DNA from 4 places in the Enterobacter sp. UPMP2052 genome. Region 1 is predicted to be linked to each of the others. Evidence: predicted binding sites of a transcription regulator. Region 1 holds the regulator's gene; each other region holds the start of a gene.
The links. The regulator CRP, encoded in region 1, controls carbon source genes, mostly activating them, when cyclic AMP is high. The targets are predictions, from matches to a motif close to ATGTGANNNNNNTCACAT.

Region 1 (3,592 bases):
CGCTGGGTGCGCAGGACGCGCGCGATGCGGCTGAAGTGCCAGGCGGCGAACTGCCCGACCGGGTTATCCGGGTGCTGGCGGGCAATCTTCTCCAGCGCGCCGAGGGGTTTATCCATGTTAAAACGCGTGGGGTAGCGGTGATAAAGAATGTCGTCTGCCAGCACCCGCAGGCGCGCGGACACCGTCTGTGCGTTCCAGCGGATCACCGCTTCGGCGTGGCTACGCTCGACCAGCTTTTGCACCTCTTGCGGGTGATGCAGGCTGACCGAGATGTGCTCTTGCAGATCCAGCCCTACCTGGAAGATGCGCAGCAGCCGCTTGTAATCATGGTTTTTATTGGCGGCAAGCATATGCAACTGCTGGTAACACTGGCCAATCAGATCCACCACCTTTTGCTGTCGCGTCAGCAGCGGCGGCAGTGATTTTTCCGGATCGGTGTGCTGGGTCAGCAGGGTGTATTTGGCCTCGCAGTACTCCGCTAGCTGCACGTAGAGCAGGCTCAGGGATTCGCGCAGCGGCTGTTCCCGCCACAGCCAGAACCAAAACCAGTTGAATACGCCGTACCACAGCGTGCCGAGGGCGTAGATCAGCAGCGGCTCCCACACCGGCATATTGCCCGCCAGGCTCAGCGTAAAGATGGCGGCAATCAGCGAGGCGGGCAGCAGTCGGGCGTGCAGCGAGCTGATTTCAGCAGTCACGCCGAGCGTCATTGCCAGCACGGTCAGAATGAGCGGCAGCGGAATATCCCGGGCCAGCAGAAGCTGCACCGCGAGGCTACAGCCTGCAAACAGGCAACCGCCAACGATCAGGCGTTTGAAAAAGCGCTTATGCGGCGTGTCGAGGCCCGCAATGTTGCAGCAGGCAGGCACAAGGGAAAACAGCAGACCCTGCTGGAGATGACCAAGGATCAGGCCCACGGCCACAGGAAGGCACAACACCAGCGTTTGCCGCAGTGCGTAGTTAACTTCCGGGTGATAGATCAGCCTGCGCCACATGGGGAGTAGAGACAAAAACGGCGTGTCACCTTGCGGTGGCACGCCGTTTGACCGTAATTAACGGGTTCCGTAGACCACGATGGTTTTACCGTGGGCAGAGATCAAGTTCTGGTCTTCCAGCATTTTCAGGATACGGCCCACTGTTTCACGGGAGCAACCAACGATCTGACCAATTTCCTGGCGGGTAATTTTAATTTGCATGCCGTCAGGGTGGGTCATCGCGTCCGGCTGTTTAGCCAGGTTCAGCAGGGTCTGCGCGATACGGCCGGTAACGTCGAGGAAGGCAAGGTTGCCCACTTTCTCAGACGTCACCTGCAGACGGCGAGCCATCTGGGAAGAGAGACGCATCAGGATGTCAGGGTTTACCTGAATCAGCTGACGGAACTTCTTGTAAGAAATTTCAGCCACTTCACATGCGGTTTTCGCACGAACCCAGGCGCTACGTTCCTGGCCCTCTTCAAACAGGCCCAGTTCACCGATGAAATCGCCCTGGTTCAGATAAGAAAGGATCATCTCTTTCCCTTCTTCATCTTTGATCAGCACTGCCACCGAGCCTTTGACGATGTAATACAACGTTTCCGCTTTTTCACCCTGGTGAATCAGCGTGCTCTTCGATGGGTACTTATGAATGTGGCAATGAGACAAGAACCATTCGAGAGTCGGGTCTGTTTGCGGTTTGCCAAGCACCATGCGCTGTTATCCTCTGTTATAAGCTGTCACCAGAGCCATAAATCGCATCCTGACTCTGGGGTTGCAATCGAATTCTTACCCATACCCTGGGAAGTCGGCTGTCGTAACGTTTCGCAGCCAGTAAAGTTTGATGTCCTCTGCATACATGTGTAACGTCAATGTATTACTGTAGCATCCTGAGTGTTTTAGCATAGCTTTTGACGCGTGTCTCCTGGTGTCTCGCTTCAGCATGATGCAGGTCGCCTTCCGTTGCGTGAAATGTAACGCGCGCGTACTCTGTCACCAAAAATGCAACGTTGGAGTTAATGAATATGCAAGCGCGTGTAAAGTGGGTAGAAGGGCTGACGTTCCTGGGCGAGTCTGCGTCAGGCCACCAAATTTTGATGGACGGTAACTCCGGCGATAAAGCCCCAAGCCCTATGGAGATGGTGCTGATGGCGGCGGGGGGATGCAGCGCTATCGACGTGGTGTCGATCCTGCAAAAAGGCCGTCACGACGTGACCGATTGCGAAGTGAAGCTCACGTCTGAACGCCGCGAAGAGGCGCCACGCCTGTTCACGCATATCAATCTGCACTTTATTGTCACGGGTAAAGACCTGAAAGACGCGGCGGTGTCGCGCGCGGTTGACCTGTCTGCGGAGAAGTACTGCTCTGTGGCGTTAATGCTTGAGAAAGCGGTTAATATTACCCATTCGTATGAAGTGATTGAGGCCTAATCTTTTGGCGGGTGGCGCTTCGCTGACCCGCCCTACAAAAGCACGATCGTAGGCCCGGTAAGCGCAGCGCCACCGGGCAAAACAACTCACGCGATCTGCTTGCCTTCCATCAACCGCTGCACCAGCGGTGTCATGATTAACTCCATCGCCAGCCCCATTTTTCCGCCCGGCACCACCAACGTATTGATATGTGAAATAAACGACCCCTGCAGCATCGCCAGCAGCCACGGGTAGTCGATCCCGTCCAGATTGCGGAAATGGATGACCACAAAGCTCTCGTCCAGCGACGGAATGGTTTTGGCGGCGAACGGGTTGGAGGTGTCTACCGTCGGCACGCGCTGGAAGTTGATATGGGTGCGGGAGAACTGCGGCGTCAGGAAGTTAATGTAATCTTCCATCGAGCGCACCACCGAGTCCATCACCGCCTCGCGCGAATGACCGCGTTCGCTGATGTCGCGCGTCAGCTTCTGGATCCACTCCAGGTTAACAATCGGCACCACGCCCACCAGCAGGTCAACATGGCGCGCCACGTCGTGCTGTGGCGTGACCACGCCGCCGTGTAGCCCTTCATAAAACAACACGTCGGTGGGTTCCGGCAGCGGCTGCCAGGGCGTAAAGGTGCCCGGCACCTGGCTCCAGGGTACGGCTTCGTCATAGGTATGAAGATATTTACGGGATTGCCCTTTACCGCTCAGGCCATATTCCGCAAAGGTCTGCTCCAGCAGGCCGAAGTCATTCGCCTCCGGGCCGAAGTAGCTGATGTGTTTCCCCAAATCGCGCGCCTTGCGGATGGCCATGTCCATTTCCGGACGCGTATAGCGGTGAAAGCTGTCGCCCTCTACCTCAGCAGCCCGGAGATTGAGCTGGGCGAAAATCTTGCGAAAGGCGAGGCTGGTGGTGGTGGTTCCCGCACCGCTCGAACCCGTGACGGCAATAACCGGATGTCTGGCAGACATAGCAACTCCCTGACTGAAAAGGTTTAGCGGTCAGCCGTGAAACGCGTTGCGGGGCATGATATTGACCGTCTCATGCAGTTCGGACCACACCAGCACCACGTCGCCGCTTTTCAGCTGGCGTTTTACATCGCTGACCTTTTGTTCAAGCGAACGTTCATGTTCACCATAATCGGTGCCTTCCCGCAATACAAAGCTTTCAATCAGATTATCGAGCGTTTCGGGAGAGAGATCCTGC
Region 2 (3,592 bases), on a different contig from region 1:
TGGTTACTATTGTTTAGTCAAAGAGGAAATTGTATGAAACGTTTGCCCTTGCTGGCAGCATTGCCCTTGCTTTGCGCGTCGGTTGCTTCCGCCAGTTCTCTGATGTCCGTCGGCTATTTCAACGGCGGCGGCGATGTAACCGCCGGACCGGGTGGCGATATCAACACGCTCGACGTGCGCCAGATAACCCACCTCAACTACTCGTTTGGTCTGGTCTACAACGATGAAAAAGACGAAACCAACGCCGCGCTGAAAGATCCTTCAAAACTGCACCAGACTTGGCTCTCGCCAAAAGTGGCGTCCGATCTGGCGCTGATCCCTGCCCTGCGCAAACAGAACCCGAACCTGAAAGTACTGCTCTCCGTCGGCGGCTGGGGCGCGCGCGGCTTCTCCGGCGCGGCGGCAACCCAGGCATCGCGCGCGGTGTTTATCCGCTCCGCGCAGGAGATCGTCAATCAATACGGTCTGGATGGGATCGATCTCAACTGGGAGTTTCCGGTGAACGGCGCGTGGGGATTGGTCGCCAGCCAACCGGCGGACCGGGATAATTTCACCGCGCTGCTGAAAGGGTTGCGCGATGCTTTCGGGGACAAGAAGCTGGTTACGATTGCCGTTGGGGCGAATGCGGAAAGTCCGAAAAGCTGGGTTGACATGAAAGCGGTTGCCCCCCTGCTCGACTACATCAACCTGATGACCTACGACATGGCGTACGGCACTCAGTACTTCAATGCCAATCTGTATGACTCCAGCGCCTGGCCAACGGTCGCCGCGGCCGATAAATACAGCGTCGATTTTGTGGTCAACAACTACCTGGCTGCCGGCGTGAAACCCCAGCAGATGAATCTCGGGATCGGTTTTTATGGCCGCGTTCCAAAACGCTCCGTGGAGCCGGGCATCGACTGGAGCAAACCGGATGCGCAGAAAAATCCGGTGACACAGCCCTATTTCGGGCCACAGGAGATCGGTTTGTTCAAATCTCTCGGTTATGACCTGACCAAAGACACCTATGTGAAGTACAACGACATCGTGAAAAAGCTGCTGAACGATCCGCAGAAACGCTTTACGGAGCACTGGGACGATCAGGCGAAAGTGCCGTGGCTCTCCGTGACGTCTGGCGACGGTAAGGCGCTGTTTGCCCTCTCTTATGAGAACCCACGCTCAGTGGCGCTCAAAGCGGACTACATCAAGGAGAAAGGTCTGGCCGGGGCGATGTTCTGGGAGTATGGCGCGGACGATAACAACCAGCTTGCGAAGCAGCTGGCGACATCGCTGGGGATTAAGCACTAAGTGAAGCAGCCGGGTGGCGTCAACGTTACCCGGCATGCTCAGAGAGCACTATTTGAAGGTGGCAATCGGCTTCGGCGCAATGCCGAAATCTTCCTTCAGTTCCCGCTTGCTCTTCATCACCATCTGCCCCTGGGTGTCGATCGTCATGTGCTGCGCGTCGGTGTTATGGCGCGCCTGCCACAACATCACCAGTTGCAGGCTGTTCTCTTTTTGCTCTGGCGTCAGGGCCACGCCATCCGGCCATTTTCCCAGCTCGACCGCCGTGACCAGGCGCTGATAAATTTCCTGCGTCATTCCGCCGATCATGTCATCAATATTCATGATGTCTCCCGTTCAAAGGAATAATTTGCTGAATCGTTTCTTCAACCTTTGGTCTGGTCGCCATTTTCGTCATCCGTGAAGCTCATGGACGCAGAGTTAACGCAAAAACGCTCGCCCGTAGGTTGTGGGCCATCCGGGAAGACATGTCCGAGGTGCGCATCACAGTTACCGCAGCGGATCTCGGTGCGTACCATGCCGTGCGACGAGTCGGTCAGATAACGAATGGCGTCATCGCCTACTGGCTCATAAAAACTCGGCCAGCCGCAGCCGGAATCATATTTTGTTTGTGAATTGAACAGGGGGGCATCGCACACCAGACAGTGGTAGACGCCGTCGCGCTTGTTGTGCAGCAAACGCCCGGTGAATGGGGGTTCAGTCCCGTGATTCTGCGTCACGTAAAACTGCATCTCGGTCAGGTCTTTTTTCAGATCTTCGGGGTTACGTTGGTTCGACATATGCTCACATCTCGCTGTAGAAACAGACATCTTTTAACCCCGATTCTAACAAAACATTAACACCCGCGCGTAGACTTTTGTTCTAAACTTATTAGTCGCGAAAAGGCGGACAGGCAATTGTGATCTATTTCACACTTTATTCCTGAGAGGCCTTTAAAATTCCGGGCGCAGCCCCCATGTGGTTGCTAGCTCAAAGGGAAAGTGAGGCGAGTCAGTCGCACAAACGTTGGTCATAGGATTGATTTGTCGCAATGATTGACACGATTCCGCTTGACGCTGCGTAAGGTTTTTGTAATTTTACAGGCAACCTTTTATTCACTAACAAATAGCTGGTGGAATATATGACTATCAAAGTAGGTATCAACGGTTTTGGCCGTATCGGCCGTATTGTTTTCCGTGCTGCTCAGGAACGTTCTGACATCGAAATCGTTGGTATCAACGATCTCCTGGACGCTGAATACATGGCGTACATGCTGAAGTACGACTCAACTCACGGTCGTTTCAACGGCACCGTTGAAGTGAAAGACGGCCACCTGGTTGTTAACGGCAAAACCATCCGCGTGACTGCTGAGAAAGACCCAGCTAACCTGAAATGGAACGAAATCGGTGTTGACGTTGTTGCAGAAGCGACCGGTATCTTCCTGACCGACGAAACTGCGCGTAAACACATCACTGCGGGTGCGAAGAAAGTTGTTCTGACTGGTCCTTCCAAAGACAACACCCCAATGTTCGTTCGCGGTGCAAACTTCGAAACTTACGCTGGCCAGGACATCGTTTCCAACGCATCCTGCACCACCAACTGCCTGGCACCACTGGCTAAAGTTATCAACGACAACTTCGGTATCGTTGAAGGCCTGATGACCACCGTTCACGCAACGACCGCAACCCAGAAAACCGTTGATGGCCCGTCTCACAAAGACTGGCGCGGCGGCCGTGGCGCGGCTCAGAACATCATCCCATCTTCTACCGGTGCTGCTAAAGCTGTAGGTAAAGTGCTGCCAGAACTGAATGGCAAACTGACGGGTATGGCGTTCCGCGTTCCAACTCCTAACGTATCCGTTGTTGACCTGACCGTTCGTCTGGAAAAAGCTGCTTCTTATGAAGAAATTAAGAAAGCAATCAAAGCTGCTTCCGAAGGCGCAATGAAAGGCGTTCTGGGCTACACCGAAGACGACGTTGTTTCTACCGATTTCAACGGCGAAGTCTGCACTTCAGTATTCGATGCTAAAGCAGGTATCGCGCTGAACGACAACTTCGTTAAACTGGTTTCCTGGTACGACAACGAAACCGGCTACTCTAACAAAGTACTGGACCTGATCGCTCACATCTCCAAATAAGTTGAGATGAGAACCTGATCCAAAAAGGCGACTTCGGTCGCCTTTTTTTATTGTTTAAAGACAGAGGATTGCTGAATGATTAATAAAATATTTGCACTTCCGGTAGTCGAACAACTTACCCCTGTGCTTTCCCGCCGTCAGATTGACGGTGCTGACGTGATCGTCGTAGACCACCCGCGCGTCAAGGCTTCA
Region 3 (3,592 bases), on a different contig from region 1:
CGAAGTTCGCCCAGTCGTTGACCGACAAGCCGGTGAAAGGCATGCTGACCGGCCCGGTGACCATTCTATGCTGGTCTTTCCCGCGTGAAGACGTTAGCCGCGAAACCATCGCGAAGCAAATCGCGCTGGCGCTGCGTGACGAAGTGGCGGACCTCGAGGCGGCGGGCATCGGCATCATCCAGATTGATGAACCGGCGCTGCGTGAAGGCCTGCCGCTGCGTCGCAGTGACTGGGACGCTTATCTGAAGTGGGGCGTGGAGGCATTTCGCATCAACGCTGCCGTGGCGAAGGACGACACGCAGATCCACACTCACATGTGTTACTGCGAGTTTAACGACATCATGGACGCTATCGCCGCGCTGGACGCCGACGTGATCACCATTGAGACCTCGCGCTCGGACATGGAGCTGCTGGAATCGTTCGAGGAGTTTGATTACCCGAATGAAATCGGGCCGGGCGTGTACGACATTCACTCGCCAAACGTGCCCAGCGTGGAGTGGATTGAGGCTCTGCTGAAGAAGGCCGCCCAGCGCATTCCGGCAGAGCGCCTGTGGGTGAACCCGGACTGCGGCCTGAAAACCCGCGGCTGGCCGGAAACCCGAAGCGCCCTGGCAAACATGGTGAAGGCGGCGCAGAACTTGCGTCAGGGGTAATATAATCGCCCACCCAAAATGTAGGCCCGGTAAGGCATCGCCGCCACCGGGCTTTTTACTTTTACGCTTTCTTCCCGCCGTACTGGCTAAACCATGCCAGCATTCTCTGCCAGCCATCTTTGGCAGACTCCGCGTGATAGCTCGGACGATAATCGGCATTGAAGGCATGTCCGGCATCCGGGTAAACCACGATCTCCGCCTTTGCGTTAGCCGCGCGAAGCGCATGGCGCATCGTGTCGACCGTATCCAGCGGAATACCGGTGTCCTGACCGCCGTACAGCCCCAACACAGGCGCGTTGAGATCGGTCGCGATATCAACAGGGTGCTTCGGCGAATTCAGCGTTTTTTCTCCAACCAGTTTGCCGTACCAGGCCACAGCGGCTTTGAGCTGCGGATTGTGTGCGGCATACAGCCAGCTAATGCGCCCACCCCAGCAGAAGCCGGTGACCATCAGACGGTGCGGATCGCCGCCGTTGCGCGCCGCCCAGCTGGCGACGTGGTCGAGGTCGGCCAGCACCTGTGCATCCGGCACTTTGCTGACTAAATTACTGAACAGCGTCGGAATATCGCTGTAGTCATTGGGGTCGCCCTGGCGAAAATAGAGTTCTGGCGCAACGGCCAGATAACCCTCCAGCGCCAGGCGGCGGCAGAGGTCGCGAATGTGCTCGTGAACGCCAAAAATCTCCTGAACCACAATCACGATCGGCAGCGGACCCTCCGCCGATTCTGGCCGCGCGTGATAAGCAGGCATATTCTCTCCCTGCGTGGGAATCGAGGTTTCGCCCCCGGTAATCGCCTCTTCAGGCGTTGAGACGAGGGTGGAAGCATGAGGGGCCGCAGCAGGTGCAAAGCCGGTTTTTTCAGTCATGGCATTCTCCGTACCAATGAGTTAGCGCAAAGGTAAATATAGACACCAGGTTAACAATCCACAGTGCCTGATACGGTCTATCTTTTGTGCAGTGTCCTACGATATAACTTGTTAATGTGATGTAAATCACTATTTGACGGAAATTAACTGCAATCATTTTCATTCATGGTGAGATGTGTCACGAAATTCAGCGCTTTGCTTCTGTAAAGTACCTTTTTACTTCTTCTGACTAACCGACCCACAGAGGAGTCACCTATGTCTAAGTCTGATGTTTTTCATCTCGGCCTCACTAAAAACGATTTACAAGGGGCTACGCTGGCTATCGTCCCTGGCGATCCTGAGCGTGTGGAAAAGATCGCCGCTCTGATGGATAAGCCGGTTAAGCTGGCAGCCCATCGTGAATTTACCACCTGGCGCGCGGAGCTGGATGGCAAAGCGGTCATCGTCTGCTCTACCGGTATCGGTGGCCCGTCGACCTCTATCGCTGTTGAAGAACTCGCTCAGCTGGGCATTCGTACTTTCCTGCGTATCGGTACCACGGGCGCCATTCAGCCACACATCAACGTGGGTGACGTGCTGGTCACGACCGCATCCGTGCGTCTGGATGGTGCAAGCCTGCACTTTGCGCCGATGGAATTCCCGGCCGTCGCTGATTTTGAATGTACCACTGCGCTGGTGGACGCGGCGAAATCCATTGGTGCCACCACGCACGTGGGCGTCACCGCCTCTTCAGATACCTTCTATCCGGGCCAGGAGCGTTACGACACCTTCTCTGGCCGCGTGGTCAGCCGCTTTAAAGGCTCCATGGAAGAGTGGCAGTCAATGGGCGTGATGAACTACGAAATGGAATCTGCAACCCTGCTGACCATGTGTGCCAGCCAGGGCCTGCGCGCCGGTATGGTGGCGGGCGTTATCGTTAACCGCACCCAGCAGGAGATCCCGAACGCTGAGACCATGAAGCAGACCGAAAGTCATGCGGTGAAAATCGTGGTTGAAGCGGCTCGCCGCCTGATCTAATCCTCTCTTCTGAGATAAAAGGCCGACACGTTCGGCCTTTTCTTTTTGCGTAGCGCCTCGCAGGAAAACCCTTTCAAACTGGACGTTTATACAGCACAATTCTATTTTATGCGGGAAATTCGTTGATGCAGGGGGCAGTGTGGATATCTCTATCCTGATTTATGCAGTGGTTGCGCTGGTGAGCGTGGGCGTAGGCTGGCTGATCGCCAGCTACCAGCACGCGCAGCAAAAGGCCGACCAGCTGGCAGAGCGTGAAGAGATGGTTGCCGAACTAAGCGCGGTAAAACAACAGCTTGCCCAAAGTGGTCACTGGCGCGACGAGTGCGAGCTGCTTAATAACGAAGTGCGCAATCTGCGTGATATCAACACCTCGCTGGAAGCCGATCTTCGCGAAGTGACTACCCGCCTTGAATCTACCCAGCTGCATGCGGAAGACAAAATCCGCCAGATGATCAACAGCGAACAACGCCTGAGCGAGCAGTTTGAGAACCTCGCGAACCGCATTTTCGAGCACAGCAACCGCCGCGTTGACGAACAAAACCGCCAAAGTCTGAACAGCCTGCTGACGCCCCTGCGCGAACAGCTTGATGGCTTTCGCCGCCAGGTGCAGGACAGCTTTGGCATGGAGGCGCGAGAGCGCCACACCCTGGCCCATGAAATTCGTAACCTCCAGCAACTGAACGCCCAGATGGCGCAGGAAGCCATCAACCTGACGCGCGCGCTGAAAGGCGATAACAAAGCGCAGGGCAACTGGGGCGAAGTGGTGCTGACCCGCGTGCTGGAAGCCTCTGGCCTGCGGGAAGGGCATGAATACGAGACGCAGGTCAGCATTGAAAACGATGCCCGCTCGCGCATGCAGCCGGATGTGATTGTCCGCCTGCCGCAGGGCAAGGACGTGGTGATTGATGCCAAAATGACGCTGGTGGCGTATGAACGCTACTTCAACGCGGACGATGACTATACCCGCGAATCGGCGCTGCAGGAGCATATCGCGTCGGTGCGTAACCACATTCGTCTGCTGGGCCGCAAAGACTACCAGCAGCTGCCGGGGCTG
Region 4 (3,592 bases), on a different contig from region 1:
TGCCGATAAGCGTGATGCCCTTGCCGTCCGGCAGGTAGTTATCCAGCAGCATCAGCTGCGGACGCTTGCTCTCCAGCTGTACCTGCGCGTCCGCCAGCGACGAGGCAATGCCCACCAGCCTCAGGCGAGGATGCTTAGCGATAAGCTCCGCGTGCAGTTGCGCCAGTTCGTTCTCGTCTTCAACGATCAGTACGTCGATAAGTTCATGTTGCATAGTCAGTATCTTCCAGTTCCTGCGCGGGTCGCCGGGCGGTTCCTGTGGCGGGAATAAACAGCGAAAATATTGCGCCGCGCGGCGAATTATCAGCAACTTCAATGGTGCCGCCAGCCTGAGTGACATAGCTTTCGATCAGGTACAGGCCAATACCATGATCCCCACGCGTTTTGGTGGTAATGCCGCGCTCAAATATCTGGTCGCGGATCTCCGGTTTGATGCCAACCCCCTGGTCGGCCACTTCAATAATCAGCTCGCGCTCGTTCAGCGTAATCAGCACTTCAACCGGCTCATGCGGCAGCGGGGCGCGCTGCGTCGCCTCAATGGCGTTATCCAGCAGATTGCCGATGATTGATATCAGCTCCTCCTCAAGCAGCGGCAGGAATGGTTTATCGATCCGACAGGCCGGGTCGAACGACAGCGCAACGCCCTTTTCGCGCGCCCGTGCGGCTTTGCCTAACAGCAGGCCGCACAGCGTCGGCGAGCTAAAGCGTGAGGAGATAAAGTCCAGCAACTCCTGGGCGTGTTCCGACTGCGCCTGGATGTAGTCAATGGCCTCGCCGTAGCGGCCCATGTGCAGCAGGCCGGAAAGCGTCGTCATGCGGTTCAACTGCTCGTGACGCATGATGCGCAGGTTATCGACATAGCGCTTCACCTGGCTGAGCTGGGCGCTAAGCGAGTCGATTTCATTGCGATCGCGAAAGGTAATCACCCATCCCTGGAGTGAATCTTCCAGCATAATGCGCACCCGGCTGGCGATCACCGTGAGGTCGTTAAAGCGGCAAATCTCATCATGGGTATCTTTCGCCAGCATCGTCTGCGCCGCGAAAAACGGGACGGGGGCGATCACCTGATTGATCGGTTTCCCCCGCAGCGCGCGGGCGGGCTGGCTCAGCCCCAGCAGTTTTCGCGCGGCCTGGTTGATCACCTCAATGCGCAGGTTGCTGTCGATGGCAATCACCCCTTCGTAAATGGACTCCATCATCGCTTTTTGCTGGCGCACCAGCAGGCCGATTTCGCGCGGCTCCAGAGAGAAAATCTGCTTTTTAATGCTGCGGGTAAAGAACCACGAGAAGATAAACAGGGCAATCAGCAGCAGCACGGCGGCGATCAGGATGTTAATCACTTTGTTAACGGTGATGGTATCGAGATAGCTGGTGAGATAGCCCACCGACACAATCCCCACCACGCGGCCCGCGTCGTTAAAAATGGGCGCTTTACTGCGCAGCGAAATCCCGAGACCGCCCTTGCGAATGGTGGTGGTGCTTTTGCCGCGCAGCACCTCTTCGTTGTCGCCGCCGACCAGCGTTTTGCCGACCCGGTCCGCAAATACCGAGTGGAAAAGATGCAGCCCTTTATCGTCACCGATGACAATAAAACTGGCGTCGCTGTGTGCGGCTATTTTTTTCATGAACTCTTGAATGCCGCGGATATCTTTCTCTGCGACCTCCTGACGCAAGCTCGGAATAAGTGCGATCTCTTCCGCCTGTATTCTGGCGCGCATACTCATTTCCTGATAAAGCTGCCTGCCCACGTCCACATAATAATATCCCCCCAGCAGGGCAAAGAGCACCGAGAAAAAGGCGACCAGGGAAATAAACAGCTTTATCTGGAAGGAGACTTTCATCATTATCACGCAGCGCATCAATGGAAAAAAGGAATATAACATCTTTTCCCCTGCTGGCGCGGGGTTTGCCTGAAACTTGTGATCCTTTGCACAGCGCTGGTGGTCCGGTAAATCCGATAATTAAGGTTTATCTTAATGGTGCGATATTGCGTGTCGCTTACAGGTTTAATCGGCAATAAAAACCATAAAAACCACGCCAATAAATAAGGTGTGAATCACATTAAATAATAGAAACCATAAAAACCATAGCGGCCATAAAAACTTCGCTTTTAATATGCCATTCCTCACATAAAGTAAGCCTTTGTGACTCTAAGCTCAACGGACAAAATAACGAAGGGGCTTATTATGAGCACAACTGACAATTCATTCTCTGTTACCCACGACCCGATTGATATTCAACGGCCTTCGCTCAAAGAGCGCTGGTGGCATATTATGGATACCTGGAAAGTCGGGATTATTCCGCTGCCGCTGTTTGTGCTGGCGGGCGTGCTGATCGCCATTGACTGCCTGGGCGGCAAGCTGCCGAGCGATATCGTGGTGATGGTCGCCACGCTGGCATTCTTCGGCTTTGCCTGCGGCGAGTTTGGCAAACGTCTGCCGATTGTCGGCAAACTGGGCGCGGCGGCGATATGCGCCACTTTTATCCCGTCAGCGCTGGTCTACTACGGTCTGCTGCCGGACGTGGTGGTTGAATCCACTACCAAATTCTACAAATCCACCAACATTCTCTACCTCTACATCTGCTGCATCATTGTCGGCAGCATCATGAGCATGAACCGCACGGTGCTGATTCAGGGCTTTCTGCGCATCTTCTTCCCGATGCTATGCGGGGAAATCGTCGGCATGATTGTCGGGATGGGCGTCGGTCTGGCGCTGGGCCTGGAGCCGTTCCAGATCTTCTTCTTTATCATTCTGCCGATCATGGCGGGCGGCGTGGGGGAAGGGGCGATCCCGCTCTCCATTGGCTATGCCACCCTGCTGCATATGGATCAGGGCGTGGCGCTTGGCCGCGTGCTGCCGATGGTGATGCTCGGCGGCCTGACCGCCATCATCATCTCCGGCTGCCTGAACCAGCTCGGGAAACGCTATCCGCACCTGACCGGTGAAGGCCAGCTGATGCCAAACCGCGCCAACGCCGATACCACCGTTTCGCAGCCTGCATTCTCCGGTAAAACGGATGTCACCACCATAGCCTCCGGCGCACTGCTGGCGGTGCTGCTCTATATGCTCGGTATGCTTGGCCACAAGCTGATTGGCCTGCCTGCGCCGGTTGGCATGCTGTTTATGGCGGTGCTGGTGAAGCTCTGCAATGGCGCGTCGCCGCGCATTCTTGAAGGCTCGCAGGTGGTCTACAAATTCTTCCAGACGTCAGTAACGTATCCCATCCTCTTTGCCGTCGGCGTGGCGATCACCCCGTGGCACGAACTGGTTGCGGCATTCACCCTCAGCAACCTGCTGGTGATCGTCAGCACCGTCTCCGCGCTGGTGGCGACCGGGTTCTTCGTCGGCAAAAAGATTGGTATGCATCCGATTGATGTCGCCATCGTCTCCTGCTGTCAGAGCGGGCAGGGCGGGACCGGCGACGTGGCGATTCTGACCGCAGGCAACCGCATGAGCCTGATGCCCTTCGCCCAGATTGCTACCCGTATCGGTGGGGCGATTAACGTCTCCGTCTCTCTGCTGATACTGGGCAACTTCCTCGTTTAAGTCTTCAGGAAAAAACAATGAAACTCGCAAGCTTTTTATATCAG

Region 2: a site for CRP is predicted at 2,181-2,198, ahead of msrB (peptide-methionine (R)-S-oxide reductase MsrB). Genes of this name have one in related genera too.
Region 3: a site for CRP is predicted at 1,636-1,653, ahead of udp (uridine phosphorylase). Genes of this name have one in related genera too.
Region 4: a site for CRP is predicted at 2,045-2,062, ahead of ACWKX3_RS17765 (2-hydroxycarboxylate transporter family protein). Genes of this name have one in related genera too.

What each region holds. Positions count from the first base shown of each region.
Region 1 covers NZ_JBSKJR010000005.1:167,838-171,429, forward strand. The annotation lists gene ACWKX3_RS15660 (YccS/YhfK family putative transporter) at 1-995, opposite strand, end outside; gene crp (cAMP-activated global transcriptional regulator CRP) at 1,053-1,685, opposite strand; gene ACWKX3_RS15670 (OsmC family protein) at 1,997-2,401, shown strand; gene ACWKX3_RS15675 (phosphoribulokinase) at 2,488-3,357, opposite strand; gene ACWKX3_RS15680 (YheU family protein) at 3,388-3,592, opposite strand, start outside.
Region 2 covers NZ_JBSKJR010000001.1:1,507,952-1,511,543, forward strand. The annotation lists gene ACWKX3_RS07035 (glycoside hydrolase family 18 protein) at 34-1,287, shown strand; gene ACWKX3_RS07040 (YeaC family protein) at 1,336-1,608, opposite strand; gene msrB (peptide-methionine (R)-S-oxide reductase MsrB) at 1,650-2,063, opposite strand; gene gapA (glyceraldehyde-3-phosphate dehydrogenase) at 2,405-3,400, shown strand; gene ACWKX3_RS07055 (D-hexose-6-phosphate mutarotase) at 3,476-3,592, shown strand, end outside.
Region 3 covers NZ_JBSKJR010000015.1:17,126-20,717, reverse strand. The annotation lists gene metE (5-methyltetrahydropteroyltriglutamate--homocysteine S-methyltransferase) at 1-653, shown strand, start outside; gene ACWKX3_RS22025 (dienelactone hydrolase family protein) at 715-1,521, opposite strand; gene udp (uridine phosphorylase) at 1,777-2,538, shown strand; gene rmuC (DNA recombination protein RmuC) at 2,678-3,592, shown strand, end outside.
Region 4 covers NZ_JBSKJR010000007.1:151,439-155,030, forward strand. The annotation lists gene ACWKX3_RS17755 (response regulator) at 1-214, opposite strand, end outside; gene ACWKX3_RS17760 (ATP-binding protein) at 204-1,841, opposite strand; gene ACWKX3_RS17765 (2-hydroxycarboxylate transporter family protein) at 2,187-3,548, shown strand; gene ACWKX3_RS17770 (fumarylacetoacetate hydrolase family protein) at 3,566-3,592, shown strand, end outside.